Regions from separate parts of the Cytobacillus sp. EB106-05-05-XG126 genome, predicted to be linked through region 4. Evidence: riboswitches for the same ligand, from Rfam matches in the RefSeq annotation. Region 4 holds a riboswitch; each other region holds the start of a gene.

Evidence for each region. Region 4 has a riboswitch for thiamine pyrophosphate ahead of thiC (phosphomethylpyrimidine synthase ThiC). Riboswitches for the same ligand answer to the same signal wherever they lie in the genome.
Region 1: linked by a shared signal. The riboswitch ahead of AC3WTL_RS10285 (Ykof family thiamine-binding protein) and the one ahead of thiC (phosphomethylpyrimidine synthase ThiC) in region 4 are both predicted to bind thiamine pyrophosphate.
Region 2: linked by a shared signal. The riboswitch ahead of thiT (energy-coupled thiamine transporter ThiT) and the one ahead of thiC (phosphomethylpyrimidine synthase ThiC) in region 4 are both predicted to bind thiamine pyrophosphate.
Region 3: linked by a shared signal. The riboswitch ahead of AC3WTL_RS04870 (3-oxoacyl-ACP reductase) and the one ahead of thiC (phosphomethylpyrimidine synthase ThiC) in region 4 are both predicted to bind thiamine pyrophosphate.

Annotation. Positions count from the first base shown of each region.
Region 1 covers NZ_JBYTDU010000001.1:2,075,457-2,079,358, forward strand. The annotation lists gene AC3WTL_RS10275 (coproporphyrinogen III oxidase) at 1-237, opposite strand, end outside; gene AC3WTL_RS10280 (Cof-type HAD-IIB family hydrolase) at 492-1,358, opposite strand; TPP riboswitch at 1,587-1,688, shown strand; gene AC3WTL_RS10285 (Ykof family thiamine-binding protein) at 2,010-2,615, shown strand; gene AC3WTL_RS10290 (ECF transporter S component) at 2,617-3,213, shown strand; gene AC3WTL_RS10295 (ABC transporter ATP-binding protein) at 3,197-3,902, shown strand, end outside.
Region 2 covers NZ_JBYTDU010000001.1:1,003,693-1,007,594, reverse strand. The annotation lists gene AC3WTL_RS05050 (hypothetical protein) at 1-145, opposite strand, end outside; gene AC3WTL_RS05045 (hypothetical protein) at 265-543, opposite strand; gene AC3WTL_RS05040 (VOC family protein) at 714-1,085, shown strand; gene thiT (energy-coupled thiamine transporter ThiT) at 1,234-1,833, opposite strand; TPP riboswitch at 1,898-2,000, opposite strand; gene AC3WTL_RS05030 (MATE family efflux transporter) at 2,053-3,393, opposite strand; gene AC3WTL_RS05025 (AAA family ATPase) at 3,677-3,902, shown strand, end outside.
Region 3 covers NZ_JBYTDU010000001.1:975,313-979,214, forward strand. The annotation lists gene AC3WTL_RS04855 (CBO0543 family protein) at 1-236, opposite strand, end outside; gene AC3WTL_RS04860 (Cof-type HAD-IIB family hydrolase) at 379-1,128, shown strand; gene AC3WTL_RS04865 (OsmC family protein) at 1,164-1,616, opposite strand; TPP riboswitch at 1,732-1,844, shown strand; gene AC3WTL_RS04870 (3-oxoacyl-ACP reductase) at 1,949-2,710, shown strand; gene thiM (hydroxyethylthiazole kinase) at 2,724-3,539, shown strand; gene thiD (bifunctional hydroxymethylpyrimidine kinase/phosphomethylpyrimidine kinase) at 3,542-3,902, shown strand, end outside.
Region 4 covers NZ_JBYTDU010000006.1:147,475-151,376, reverse strand. The annotation lists gene AC3WTL_RS18065 (bifunctional metallophosphatase/5'-nucleotidase) at 1-1,189, opposite strand, end outside; gene AC3WTL_RS18060 (hypothetical protein) at 1,371-1,655, shown strand; TPP riboswitch at 1,870-1,984, shown strand; gene thiC (phosphomethylpyrimidine synthase ThiC) at 2,111-3,895, shown strand.

The DNA of each region.
Region 1 (3,902 bases), on a different contig from region 4:
TGACTCAGCCGGAACAAATTCCTTTTCAAAATTGGCTGTAAGGTTCCTGTTGTCTTTATCAGTAAGCTCTGCAATGGCTTTAATGCGTTCTCCCTGCTCAAGCTGAAAAGAAATGGTCAGATCTGCTGCAGCATTCTCACCCAGCACCACTTCACATTCTTCAAAAAAGAGGTTCCCGATCAGCCGAAGCGGCCGATGGAACCGTTCATCCTGTATGCCTAAAATTGAAATGTTCAAATCTATCACCTTTTTTTAGAAAATATAATAAATCTGCCGGTGTTTCATCTCACTGACGGCAGTTGCAGAGTCTATATTATTCATGTTGACAAACTCCTTTTAGTGTACAGAAATGGGGAAACAAGGTCAATATCAGGGAAGAGAATCCCATTGGATCGCTTTATTTAATTCCCTCTCTTTTTCACTTTCTCTTTATCCCATGCCTGAATCAAAAAGAGAGCCAATCTGCCTGACTGGACTCTCTTTCATTCATTTTATTTTAGCAGATTCATTTTCTTCAGGAAATCGATCGGATGCTGTTTGCGGAAATGTTCTTTAACCATGTAGCTTACGCCGCTCTGGTCATTGGATCGTGTCAGCCAGTCTGCTGCTTTTTTAACTTCTGCCGGGGCATTGCCCATCGCCACACCCAGACCGGCGGCTTCAATCATTTCCAGATCATCTTCAGAATCTCCTATGACGACCATTTGATTTCTGGAAATTCCAAGGTGTTCACATAAATAGAGCAAACCATTCAGCTTTGAAACTCCGGAAGGAACAATGTCCATCCTCAGATCATTCAGTTTAATGACTTCCACATTTTCAAACATGCCCCAAATGGCTGTCTTAGCATCCTCAAGGTCTTCTTTATCTTCAAAGTACACTTCAATTTTTGGCGGTGTGACCGGCTCATCTAATATGGTGTCACTTAATGAATCCACAAACTGCTGGGAATAAAAAATGGGATCGCCGGTTGTAAAAACAGTTTTAGCAAGCATGTTGGTATTGAGCTTCGTTTTGTTGGCAAGGGAATATTTTTCGTGCACCAGCCTGATTTGACAGGTAAAGCCTTCAAGCAGGCGCACGATTTCAAACGTTTCATCTTCCTGAATCCTTTTTACAAAAATCGGCTTTTCCTGAGAAGCTGCAATATATGCCCCCCTGTGTGTGACCAGCAAAGAATTGATTTTCAATGCTTTAGCCACTTTTTTCGCGGATGGAAAGCTTCTGGACGTAACAAGTGTTACATAGATCCCTTTTTGCTGCACATATTCAATCGCTTCTTTTGTTGATTTATGAAGTCTTCCATTTGATTGGAGTAATGTTCCGTCTATGTTTAAAGCAAGCATTCTGTATATCATCCAATTTGCCCCCTATTCTCGGTGTAAAATTGTCCTATTACACTTTTATGAAGAGAAGGACTGGAATAGAACATGACATGGACAATGCAGAAATTTTTTATAGCTTATCTGTGTTAGTGAAGGCGTTTATCTGTTTTCATAGATCAATTGATTTGAAGAATTATTAATTAGTCATTTACAATTTGGATGCTCCGTATTAAGATGGAGTCAATAAAAACTGCATATCTTATTTTGCACTAGGGGAGCTTTTTGGCTGAGAAGAACAATCCGTTCTGACTCTTATCACCCGATCTGGATAATACCAGCGTGGGGAAGTGCAGGTGAACGGCTATCATTTCTAGTGTATTGATATCATTCAACTGCATTTCCTTATGGGAATGCAGTTTTTTATTTTCATTAGGCTCTTTTCGAGTAAATTGTTGTTTTTCGCCTATTAATGTTGTCCGTTGATTTCCGCTCCAGGCTGCTCGCTTTCCGCGGGGCGGGCGGTGAGCCTCCTCGACGCTGCGCGTCTGCGGGGTCTCACCTGTCCCGCTACTCCCGCAGGAGTCTCGCACCTTCCGCTACAATCAACTCAGTAAATCATATACAAAAAGCAACAAACCTTGCGAAAATAGCCTTTCATTAAAACTAAACTAGGAGGATGGAAAAATGCAGGAAAATTTTCTATGCGGAACAAGCGAGATTACAGGGTGCAGGTTTTCAATTTATCCAATGACTGACAGGTTTGTGGATGTTATATTATCTGCTCTAAAAGAAGTGAATACAAGCAAGGTATGGATGGAAACAGATGATGTGAGCACTTGTGTGAGAGGCAGGTGCATTCATGTTTTTGATGTGGTCAAAGCTATTTATCTTGAAACAGTTAAGCATGGTGACCATGTAGTATTTAATGGCACTTTTTCCAATGGATGCCCTGGGGATACTGCGGGCGATGCTTATCTTGCTGAAAATGAGGAACGGGCGAATGAAGAATCAGCAGCAGGAATCAGCCAGGAAGTCGCTGTCCAGTTTGCCCTTTATCCGATGGGGATTCCTGATTACATGAACGTCATTATGAACCAGGTCGAGCTCGCAAAGAATCGGGAAACTTTTACTAAAGGAGTGCATTATGCTTCAAGACTGGATGGAGATGCACACGCTGTTTTTAAAACACTGGAGGATGCTTTTGAAAACTGCAAGAAAAGCGATTCTACACATATTGTTATGACAGTGAATATGTCTGCCAACAGTCCATCCAAAAAGGAGACTGAGTAATATGCTTGAAAAGTGGAAGCTTCGAGAAGTCATAGTCCTGTCTGTACTCGCTGTCGTGTTTGCAGTTGTATATCTGGTATTCCTGCAATTTGGCAACGTGCTATATGGAATGTTCGGCTTAATTGGATATGATCTTATTTTTGGCATTTGGTTTATTGTTTCAATTATCGCAGCTTACATAATCAGAAAACCCGGAGCAGCCTTTTTATCGGAAACCATCGCTGCAGCCATTGAAGTCATGATCGGCAACGCAGTTGGTCCCCGCCTGATACTGTCAGGGATGATTCAGGGGATTGGAGCAGAAGCTGTTTTTGCGGCCACGAAATGGAATAATTACCGGCCATGGGTTTTAATTGCTGCCGGAATGGGCTCATCTGTTACTAGTTTTATTTGGGGCTATTTCATTTCCGGCTATGCTGCCCTCTCACCCGGTTATGTTACGGCTATGTTTTTTGTGAGGCTGATCAGCGGTGCTTTATTAGCTGGATTGCTAGGCAAATGGCTAAGCGAAAGCCTTGCGAAAACAGGGGCATTAAACAGCTTTCCTATTGGAAAAGAGCTAAAAAGGGGAAAACCGGAAAATGGAATTACAGCATAATAGGCACATATTAAAAACTGAACAGCTTTCCTTCAGGTATGAAGATGTGAAAAAACCTATTTTAAAAGATGTGCAATTCAGCCTTTATCCAGGGGAAGCAGTTCTATTGCTGGGCCCAAGCGGCTCGGGAAAAAGCACACTTGCTTTCTGCTTAAATAAATTATATCCGGAGGCCGTTGATGGCAAATTGGACGGGACCATTTCATTCAAGGGAAAGATGCTGGAGGAGTTCGGCCCTGGCGAAATTAATCAGCACATTGGCATTGTGTTTCAAGACCCCGAAAGCCAATTTTGCATGACCACAGTCGAGGATGAGCTGGCATTTGGGCTTGAGAATATGAAAACACCTCCTGAAGAAATAGAGAGTAAGATTGATGAAGCATTGGAGCTTGTTCATCTTTTGCCGTATAAACATTCCTTGATCCACACCCTTTCCGGGGGCCAAAAGCAAAAGCTTGCACTGGCATGTGTTTTATCATTAAAACCGGATATCCTGATTTTGGACGAACCGACAGCAAATCTGGACCCGGCTTCAAGCTATGAACTTACACGCATAATCAAAGAGCTTAAACAGAACCAGGCATTTTCCCTGCTAATAATTGAGCACAGGCTGGATGATTGGATTGATTTGACCGACCGGTGCTTGGTCCTAAACAAGGAAGGTGAAATTTTATTTAATGGAAGCACGG
Region 2 (3,902 bases), on a different contig from region 4:
TAATGCTTAAGCCGATGGATAATACATACTCGCCTGTGATGCCGCTTACAAAAAAGCCTGATATAAAAACAATGAAACCTAATATAATACCTGCTGCTGTACTATTCCTGAAAAAATGCAGTACGCGCTGCTGTTGAAGTGTCATTTCCCCATCTCCTTTTATTTAATATTCTAACTATGTTCACAAATTTGTCAAACTTTTTGTCACAAATTTGTCAAAATTATTTCATAAAAAAAAAGCTCTGCAAGCTGCAAAGCGATTTTCTATTGATATAGCTTTTTAATGTTCTCCAAATCTTTCTTCAGACTGCATATTTCCTGCCGGGTCAGCATGAGCGGCATTTGATCGTAGAGTGTAATGATTTGCCCTCCCTCATCTTCTTCATGAAGGGATAGATAGTTATACAGAGTTTCGCATTGATTTTTGTTGAGAACTGACTGGGTACTGAAGCTTTTTACTTTCTGGATTTCAAAGGCACTGGCTTCCGCATCAAAAACACCTGTGATAATATTTCCCTGCAATGTATTGGCCAAAGTCTTCACTCCCCTTTTTTAAGTAATATACCCATTTTTCAGAAGTAATTTCCTAATATATTGGCTTTGGTTAGAAAGATTATTGTTCCGTTAAAGGCATTTAAACAAAAACGGGGAAGGAAAAAGCTGTGTAAAAATGAAATATATGATATACCAAATTAAATAAAGGAGAGAATTCTATGAGTAAATCATTTATTGAACAAGTACATTATATTAGAATTCCTGTAAAAGATTTAGAGCTGTCTGCCCAATGGTATAAAGATGTATTAGGGCTCCAGTTACTAAACAATACTGGAGAACTTGCAATTTTAAAAGTAAATGAAGGACCTTTCTTACTGATCTTAGTTCCTACCGAAGATGAAACTTTTGCTCATTTTACAATTGATAATGAACAAGAATTTAGCATTGGGTTTACAAGTCCAGAATTATCTAAATTTCATCAGCACTTAATTGAGAATCAAGTTAAGGTCGAGGATATAAAAGAAGATAATGGTCATGCCTTTTTCCACTTTTATGACCCAAATGGCAATAAACTTCAAGTACACTGGTAAGATTATAATAAATAGCTCATTTTTAACGGTATTGGAACGGGAACGCCCAAACCAGACGTTCCCATAATTCTTCCTGAAAACAACTTTTTATCAATCAAATCCGATATATAAAAAACCTCTCTGAAATATTTCAGAGAGGCGGACATTATTAGGAAGCATTCTTTTGAGTTTGAAGTCTTTCATCCGATTTTTTTATGATTAATCTCGGTGCCGATGAAATAATTAATACGGCCAGGATTGAGCAGAGAATTGCCGCTCCGAGCATGGTTGCGCCGTTTGCCAGGAAGGAAAAGAGAACCGGTGACATCCCTTCTGGTGCATAGCTTCCGAAGAAAAGTACACCTGCTATGAAATGCCAGAAATACCGGGCAAGGCTTCCGGCAAATACGGCTAAGACAACCCATGACAATGCCTTCTTCTTGTTACCTGCCCGCAGCTGATTTTGGATGACGCCGTAAAACAAGCCGGCAAACCCGATACAGGCAAAAGCCACAAAATACTCAATAAATGCCTGTATCGGAGTGGCAATCCAGGCATCCCCCATGGCAATCTGCAAAATCCCCCATAAGAGGCCTGCAATAAAGCTGACCTTAAAGCCCCACCTGAAAGCCAGAATGAAAATCGGAATCATCGCGGCAGAGATGGAAATGGATGGCGACAGCTTGATGGATGGCAGAAAATCAAGAATGATAGCAAAGGCAGCAAAAAATGAAGCCTCTATCATCGCCGTCAGGCTTAATTTTTTCATAAAAAAAATCCCCCTTCAATCGTATGACGATACCCCAAGGGAGAACAAGCAGGCAGAAAACTATCTGCCTATCATTCCACATTCCTGCGCTAGCATTAACTAACAGGTTCAAAGGGTCAGAACAGCGGACTGTTCACTCTCAGCGATATGCTCCCCTTGTGGTACGTTATTAAATTATCCGCTTTTAGTATATATGAAATTCATGATGGTGAAAAGGATTTATTTTCCCTCGTTTATGATAATCTGTTTATCCCACTTTCCGATGCGGTAATACATATAGGCGATGAAACTGCTTATTGCAAAGCTGACACCCATACCAGTAGCTATGCCTTTATCACCCATAAACTTTGAAAATGCAAATGTTAAAGGATAGCGCAGGATCCAGAATGAAATGATATTCAGTATCAGCACTTGAAACATCGCACCAGAAGCTCTAACCACACCATTCAATACAAAATTAATACCCAGAAGCGGATAAAAAAAGGCAATGATCTTTAAATATTCAGTGCCGTAGTGAACTGATTTTTTATCCTGGATAAACAGGCGCACCCCGTGTTCTGCAAATAAGACCGTCCCAAGGGCGATGAGAAACATGATTCCAAGATTGTAAATGACTCCGTACAACGCAATCTGATGCACCCGTTCCCATTGATTTCCCCCTATATTTTGACCCGCCATACTGTTGACTGCAGTTCCCAATGCCATCGCAGGAAGCATAATGATGCTGTCAATGCGCTGTGCGGCACCAAATCCGGCTACCACGTCACTGCCAAAGGATGTGACGACAGACATAATGGCCATAACACCAGCCGATATGACAGTCATTTGGAGCCCTGAAGGGATGCCAAGCTTGAATATCAATGCTGCCTCCTCTTTATGCGGCCAAGAAGGAATAGTGAATGGTGCCAGCTTTTTGCGGAGTATGAATATCATTCCGATTATAAATGCTGCGCCCTGTGATACGATTGTTGCATATGCGGCCCCCTCAATACCAAGCTTGAATACAGAAATAAAAAGAGGATCGAGTATTGCATTTAATACGACTGCTATCAGGACAAAGTACAGAGGATTTTTGCTGTCTCCAAGCGCTCTGAGTATAGTTCCTATAAAATTGTAGCCAAATAAAAACAGAATTCCAATAAAGTTAATCTGCAAATAGGATGCTGCTCCTTCGGCCATTCCCGCAGGTGTGCCCATTAAGGTTAAAATCCTTTCGGCAAGCAGGAATCCGGCTGTTCCGAGAACAACTGACAAAATTGTCTGAATGACGGTAAAAGCATTTAGATATCGTTTCAGCCCCTCTTCGTGATCTCCCCCCTTCTGCTGGGATAAAATCGTTAACGCAGCATTGTTTATGCCGATGATAAAAGAAAGTACTGTAAAGATTACAGTGCCTGAAACTGCGACAGCTCCCAATGCATCAGCCCCCAGCAAATTCCCGACCCACAGACTATCTACAAATTGATAGGAAACCTGCAGGAAATTAGTGAGCATAATGGGAGTTGAGAACACCAGCAGCTGTTTGAGTATATTTCCTTTTGTAAAATCCTGCTGAGCCATCTTTACACCTTCCTAATTTTTTTCATAGTTTCTATTATTAACTATTTCACTTTCAGTTTCCATTTTTATGGTTTTGTGAATTATTAAGTTTCTAAAAAATTAATTTTCTTAACCGATGTCACATTTTTTTCACATATTACTGGCATCTGAACGCTGTTGTAGCACACTTTGTAAAAAATAAAATTATTTTTCCATAATTTACAACGTTTAAAAAGTATAAAACCCTGTATTTAACAATTTTAATTTCTTATAATGTAGATATGTTCAATGAGGAGGGAAATAGTTGAAATCACGTCTTAAGAAGCCTTCGACGATTATTTCTATTGCATTGGTAGTCACGGTGATTTTGGCGGCGGTTATTTGGACCGTACAAGCAGGAAAAAAGGATGTGACTGTTCCGTTCTCTTCTGTGGAAAAAATTATAGCTTCCCAGGATGGAAAGACTGTTGCAGTACAGGAATATAAAAATGGAAAGCTGCTGATCACAGCTCCTGATGGTGAGTACATCT
Region 3 (3,902 bases), on a different contig from region 4:
ATTAGAGCCATGGGAGTTATAAAATAAGTGAAAGCTAAGTTAATAATGCTATGATTAAGCCATTCGGCCGTAATGCCTCTAAAAGCCCAGAGAGTATGGTTAAAATAGAGCATGTTATAGGTAAGGTTAATCGCAATAAAGTACAGCACAGTCGGGTATTGTTTTTTCCATTGTGACCAATCAATAAAGCGGTAAGCAAACAAAATCCATACAACAAGAACGAGCATCAGATACATAGGACATCACCTTTAATATTTAATGCATACAGTTATTTCCATTTTCCAAGAAAATATTCATCTGAAAAGCACCGTCTTTGAAGGATAGCCGGGTTAACTATATAATGGCTTTATTGTGTTAAAAGAAGAAAGGGAGAGGATCATGACAAAATCAAAGATTCCACCGCAGATCAAATTAATCGCTCTCGATATGGATGGAACTTTATTAAATTCCAGAGGGGAAATTCCTGAAGAGAACCGTGCAGCCATAAAAGAGGCAAAAGAGAAAGGAATCGAAGTCATTTTGAGCACCGGAAGATCAAGGCTTACAGCAGGCGATCATGCCGATTCCCTGGAATTAAACTCCTATTTAATCACAGTTAATGGCAGTGAAATATTTGGCCCTGATGGAGAATCCATTTCAAGAGCTCCCGTTGATTCCAAAGTTATGGAATGGATGTGGAATTTATCACAGTCACATAAGACCAATTTCTGGGCCACCAGCTGCGAACAGGTATGGAACAACGAAATGCCGGAAAATATCCATGACCATGAGTGGCTCAAATTTGGATTTGATATATCAGATGATGCAGTCAGGGAACTGATCCATAAGGAGCTGCAGTCAAAAGGCGATCTGGAAATTACCAACTCAAGCTTAACCAATATTGAAGTCAATGCTCTTGGCATCAATAAAGCGAAAGGGATCCAGAAGGTAACAGAACTTCTTGGCATTTCAATGGAAAATGTAATGGCCATGGGAGACAGCTTAAACGATATTGCCATGATTGAGGAATCAGGCTGGGGAGTAGCGATGGGAAATGCCCAGGAAATCGTGAAAGAAACAGCCGATGCTGTGACGGGAACCAATGATGAAGCCGGTGTTGCACAGGCAATCAGAAAATGGGCATTTTAGTGAACGAAAACCGGCTATTAAGCCGGTTTTTTGATTCACTTCTTTGATCTAAGTACGGTTTCCTGCAACTCGACTTCCACATTCCCTTTAATTGCCCTCGAGATCATGCAGGATGCTTCGGCTTTTTGCGCCAGCTTTCGCGCAAGTGCATGGTCCTTTTCATCGGCATCTGCCTTCAGCACGATAACCGGGCGATGAATGATTTTCCTGTAGGTAATCACACCTTTGGTCACATCCACAACACCGACTGATTCCATCGTTAGGTCATCTTTCTCTAGCCGGCTGCGTTCCATCATGGCTGCCAGGGTAATAATATAACAAGTTGCCGCTGCCCCCAGCAGCATTTCATCCGGGTTGGTTCCGATTCCAGGTCCGTCCATTTCCGGAGGGATAGATACCTTTGTTCTCAGCCCGCCAGTCTCAATTTCACCCACATCATTGCGAAGGCCAGGCCAATGCGCTTTTAACTGAAAATGGTGTTCAGCCATATTTGAACCCTCCAAGTTATGTATTTCTATTTACACATTAAAGAGGAACAGGCAGAATTGCAAGACTTTACAGGTTTCACGTTTCACGCTAAGATAGAAACAGCCAACTTAATAGTTTTACTGCTAGGGGTGCCCGATGCTCGCGGGCTGAGAAAGAAACCGGACTGTTTTTTACCCTTCGGACCTGATCTGGATTATACCAGCGTAGGAAAGTAGTAATTGCGGGGAACGACGTTCTTTCTCTTAGATTATTCAGCCAGGTCCAATTTCGGATCTGGTTTTTATTTTGTTCTCAAAACAAATGAATTGGCTATCAATAAGGAGGATTTTCTATGAATCTTAACGATCAGATTGTTATTATTACAGGCAGCAGCAGAGGGTTGGGCAAAGAAACAGCAAAAGCTTTCGCAAGAGAAGGGGCGAGAATTGTCATTAACTATTTTCATAGCGAGGAAAAAGCCCATGCTCTGCAGAAGGAAATTGGCGATTCAGCCATTGCCATTCGTGCTGATGTTCGGGACAGAGTTCAAGTGAAATCCATGTATGAAAAAACGAAGGAACACTTTGGAGCCCCCATTACAACCATAGTCAATAATGCACTGGTCAATTTTCAATTTGACCCTGTTTTAAAAAAAGATGCAGAAACAATTGAATGGGACGATTACAAAAATCAGCTGGAAGGTGCAATTCTGGGAGCATTGAACACTGTTCAGGCAGGTCTTGAAGATATGAAAAAACAGGAGTTTGGCAGGATAATCTCGGTCGGCACCAACCTATTCCAGCATCCAGTTGTACCCTATCATGACTATACGACCAGCAAAGCTGCTTTATTAGGCTTCACCAGAAATATGGCAAATGAGCTGGGCCAATATGGAATTACTGCAAATATGGTATCAGGCGGTTTGTTAAAAACGACAGACGCCAGTGCTTCGACCTCTAAGGAAGTCTTTGAAATTATCGAAAACTCGACTCCATTAAGAAAAGTCACAGATCCTGCAGAAGTGGCAGATGCGATAGTCTTCTTCGCTTCTCCCTGGGCAAGGGCAGTTACAGGACAGAATTTAATTGTGGATGGCGGACTAGTTATGAATTAAAGGAGGATTCTAAATGAACATTCAGGAGATTAGCAGTCTATTAGATAAAGTAAGAGAGTCAAACCCTCTGGTACATAATATCACCAATGTGGTGGTAACCAATTTTACTGCCAATGGCCTGCTGGCAATTGGTGCATCACCTGTAATGGCATATGCGCATGAAGAGGCGGGTGATATGGCTAAAATCGCCGGGGCTCTGGTTCTCAACATGGGAACACTGACTGAAAAAGAAGTGAAAAGTATGCTTATCGCAGGAAAGTCAGCCAATCAGCATGGGGTGCCGGTAATCTTTGACCCGGTTGGTGCCGGCGCGACAGCTTATCGAACAGAAACAGCCAATAGAATAATGGAAGAATTAGATATTAGCATCATAAGAGGCAATGCTGCAGAAATTGCCAATGCAGCAGGACAGCAATGGAAAATTAAGGGCGTCGATGCCGGAGAAGCGAAAGGAAGCACTGCAGATCTTGCAAGGTTAACAGCAAATAAACTTGGTTCAGTCACCGTCATTACAGGGAAACAGGACATCGTTTCAGATGGACATTCCACTTTTTCGGTCAACAATGGCCATCCCCTGTTAACGAAAGTAACAGGTGCCGGATGTCTTTTGACTTCTGTCATTGGAGCTTTCGCTGCTGTTGAAAAGGATCCAGTAAAAGCGGCAGCTGCTTCATTGGTCGTGTATGGCTCTGCCGCCGAAATCGCTGCAGAAAAAACGGATGGCAGGGGTCCGGGCACCTTCCAAATAGAGTTCTTGAATAGCTTATATACTATTTCAGCCGCAGATGTTGAATTGCGCGGCTCTTTTAGTCAGATAGGAGGGGAATAAATATGAAGGTGAACAAAGCATTAACCATAGCAGGATCAGACTCCGGCGGCGGTGCGGGTATTCAGGCAGATTTAAAAACCTTTCAGGAACTCGGCGTTTTCGGTATGTCAGCGTTAACTGCCGTAACGGCCCAAAACACCAGGGGAGTGCAGGGAGTTTATCCAATGACCCCAGATGCTGTTGCGTCCCAATTGCAATCCATTGGAGAGGATTTAAGGCCGGATGCAGTCAAGACAGGAATGCTCTTCAGTGCAGAGATTATCGAAAGGGTTTCAAAGGAGATTGCGAAATACGGCTGGGATAATATCGTCATTGATCCGGTGATGATAGCAAAAGGTGGAGCAAGCCTTCTTCAGACTGAAG
Region 4 (3,902 bases):
GGATACCCCCTGGATTGATGAAAGCGAAATCTGTGTTCATCACTGCCCGCTCGGAATCGGCAATAAGATTGCCCAGGGCGGACTCGCCGCTTCTGTTTCGTGCAGCTGTGATGGGAAAGGAAGCAGTGCCAATATATCTGTTCACAGCGGGTTCTACTTTCATTTCGTAGTGTTCGATCATCCTGGTTATGTCGCTGGCAGGCTGGGTATTCTCTTGAAAAACATTTACAATTTCTGCGTGCTTACGGACAATATCCTTTGTCCGGGGATCTATTTCGATATCCACATCTGAAAAGGCAGTGCCATATGAATAGGCCTGCACGAGGAGCTTTCCATCCACCACACTGTTCAGATAAGCATGACTGTGGCCTCCGAACATAATATCAACTTCGTCATCTGCTTGATGGGCCAATTCTATTAGCTGGCCCGCGGCTAGTTCTCCATTTGGTTTTGATTTGCCGGGAACATGGGCCAGTACCACAATGGCTCTTACTCCTTGCTTTTTAAGTTCCCGGGTATACGTATTGATTACTTCCGCTTCATCAGTGAAGGTAAGACCCTTCACACTATTTGGTGCGGATAAGCTTGGTGTTTGTTTCATGATCACACCGATAAACCCTATTGGGACCCCGCTGACATTTAAAATCTTATAGGGAGGAAGGATGGGCTTGCCAGAATTCTGACTGATAACATTGGCTGCAATCCATGGAAAGCGTGAGCCGGGATAACTCTTTGCAGCTGAAGGGCTACCGCCATTTAGTAAGCGAAGCAGCTGATCCAAACCCCGGTCAAATTCATGGTTGCCGATGGTGCCAATGTCAAACCCCATCTTATTCAAAAATTCAATGGTCGGTTCATCCTTCAGGAGGGCGGATACAGGAGGACTTGCTCCTATCATGTCTCCAGTATGAAGCAGGATGGTATTTTCATTTTCTGCGGCACGCTGGCGCAAATACGCAGCGAGATAATCTGCACGTCCTGCTGGTCTGCCGTTAATCTGACGGGTCACATTCAACTGGCCATGGAAATCATTGATTCCCAGCAGCTGGACTCTCTTGTATGGTCCTTCTGAGCGATCTTCAATATGGCCATGATAATCCTCAGAGAGGCCTTGCCGATCCCATTGATCTTTTTCTCCCAGAGGCATTCCCAGAAAGCTAAATAATATAAGGGAGATAAGTACTTTCATCAATCAACCTCCTGTAATTGTGGCAGGGATAGTATTTGCAGATATTGGGGATTTAATCGTAAGGGGGCTTTTGGGTGGCAAGTAAATGAAAAAATCCTGCTAACCTGCACTTGTTTATCCAATTTGATAAAGGGTAAGTTCATATTAAGAAACATAATACTGCCAAAGGAGATGACAACATATGAAATATAAGAAGCTTTTGCTTTCAGTCCCATTGGGTGCAGGATTATTGTTGGCAGGGTGCGGAACAGATGAACAGGAGCCGCCGCCGGAAACGGAAGATGTGGAATTGGAAGATAATCAAATGGAAGAAAACAATAATGAAGATAGTGAAATGCAGGATCCAGGCACATCAGAGGAGTCGGATATGGAGGAACCCGGCATGAATGAAGAATCTCCACAGGATGAAGAAAACATGGATGAAAGTGATATGGATATGAACGATGGGGGTTCTGAAGAGAACTAATTGATGATACACATCTAAATACATGTAGAAAAACGTCTGCTAATGGCAGGCGTTTTTCTATGTTTTTTCAAAAAATTTGAATGTCTAAGCCGTGGAGTATTCAGCTGCAGGAATACAAGTGATCTAGCGGGAAAAAGCGGAAGTTTTTTCATACACATCATAGAAATCCCTTTTATTTGTTTTCAGAATTATGTATACTAAAATGGAATTGAATAGCAATAACTAGGGGTGCCCAATAGCTTGGGCTGAGAAAGAAACGCGCTAAAGTTTCTTGACTCTTTGGACCTGATCTGGATTATACCAGCGTGGGGAAGTTAGAATGTGCAAAAGTTACTTTGTGCAAAGACATCTGCGGTTAAGCCGGTCCATCTTTATGTGGACCGGCTTTTTTACATATATGGCACTTCCTTGGTTCCAGGTCTCGTCCTTACATTTTTAAAAAGGGAGAGATGGCAATGACTGCAAGTTCTTTAAATCATGAGAGTATTTCTATTATGTCGAGCTTTACTGGCAGCAAAAAAGTATATGTGAAGGGATCCAGGACTGATATAAAGGTTCCGGTGCGAGAGATAGAATTAAGCCCCACTGCCGGAACGTTTGGTGAAGAAGTCAATGAGCCGGTTCGTGTATACGATACGAGCGGACCATATACGGATCCTCATTATACGGCAGATCTAAAGAAAGGGCTTCCCGCCCTGAGAAGCCGGTGGATTCAGGAACGAGCGGATGTAGAAGAATATGATGGGCGGAAAGTAAAGCCCGAGGACAATGGCTACCTCAATGAAGGTGATCCGCGTGCCAATCATAAAGTCTTTCCTGGCTTATCCCGCAAGCCATTGAGAGCGATAAAAGGGAAGAATGTCACCCAGCTTCACTATGCAAAAAAGGGAATCATTACTCCAGAGATGGAGTTTATAGCCATTCGGGAAAATATGGAACCTGAATTTGTACGGTCTGAAGTAGCGAGGGGCCGGGCAATCATTCCTTCCAATATCAATCATCCTGAGACAGAGCCAATGATCATCGGAAGGAATTTTCATGTGAAAATTAATGCGAACATTGGAAACTCGGCTGTTTCATCCTCAATTGAAGAAGAGGTAGAGAAAATGACATGGGCCACACGCTGGGGCGCCGATACGATTATGGATCTTTCAACTGGAAAAAATATTCACACAACACGTGAATGGATTATCAGAAATTCTGCTGTTCCTGTAGGGACGGTTCCGATTTATCAGGCTTTGGAAAAGGTGAATGGAATTGCTGAGGACCTCACGTGGGAAGTATATAGGGATACCTTAATCGAACAGGCAGAGCAGGGTGTTGATTATTTTACAATTCATGCAGGTGTCCTTTTACGTTATGTACCGCTTACTGCCAAAAGGCTGACCGGAATTGTGTCCAGAGGCGGATCCATTATGGCCCAATGGTGCCTGCATCATCATAAAGAGAACTTTTTATATACACACTTTGAAGAAATCTGCGAGATCATGAAAGCTTATGATGTGGCCTTCTCCTTAGGGGATGGACTGCGGCCGGGATCGATTGCAGATGCAAATGACGAGGCTCAATTTGCGGAGCTTGAAACACTTGGGGAACTGACGAAAGTTGCCTGGGAACATGATGTTCAGGTAATGGTCGAGGGTCCTGGCCATGTTCCAATGCATTTAATCAAAGAGAATATGGATAAACAATTGGAAATCTGTAAAGAAGCACCATTCTACACACTCGGGCCGCTTACGACTGATATAGCTCCGGGATATGACCATATTACCTCTGCAATCGGGGCTGCTATGATAGGCTGGTATGGGACGGCAATGCTTTGCTATGTTACCCCTAAAGAACATTTGGGGTTGCCAAATAGAGACGATGTGCGCGAGGGTGTCATCACATATAAAATTGCCGCGCATGCTGCAGATCTGGCAAAGGGACATCCTGGAGCGCAAAAAAGGGATGATGCCCTGTCAAAAGCCCGTTTTGAATTTCGCTGGAGAGATCAATTCAATCTTTCTCTGGATCCTGAGCGCGCTTTGGAATTCCATGATGAAACATTGCCGGCTGAAGGGGCAAAAACAGCTCATTTTTGTTCCATGTGCGGGCCAAAATTTTGCAGTATGAGAATTTCTCAGGATATCCGGAATTATGCAAAAGAGCATCAGCTTGAAACCGACGAAGCGATACAGAAGGGACTGGAAGAAAAAGCTGAGGAATTTAGTAAGGCCGGAGGAAACATTTATCAGTAGTCTTTTT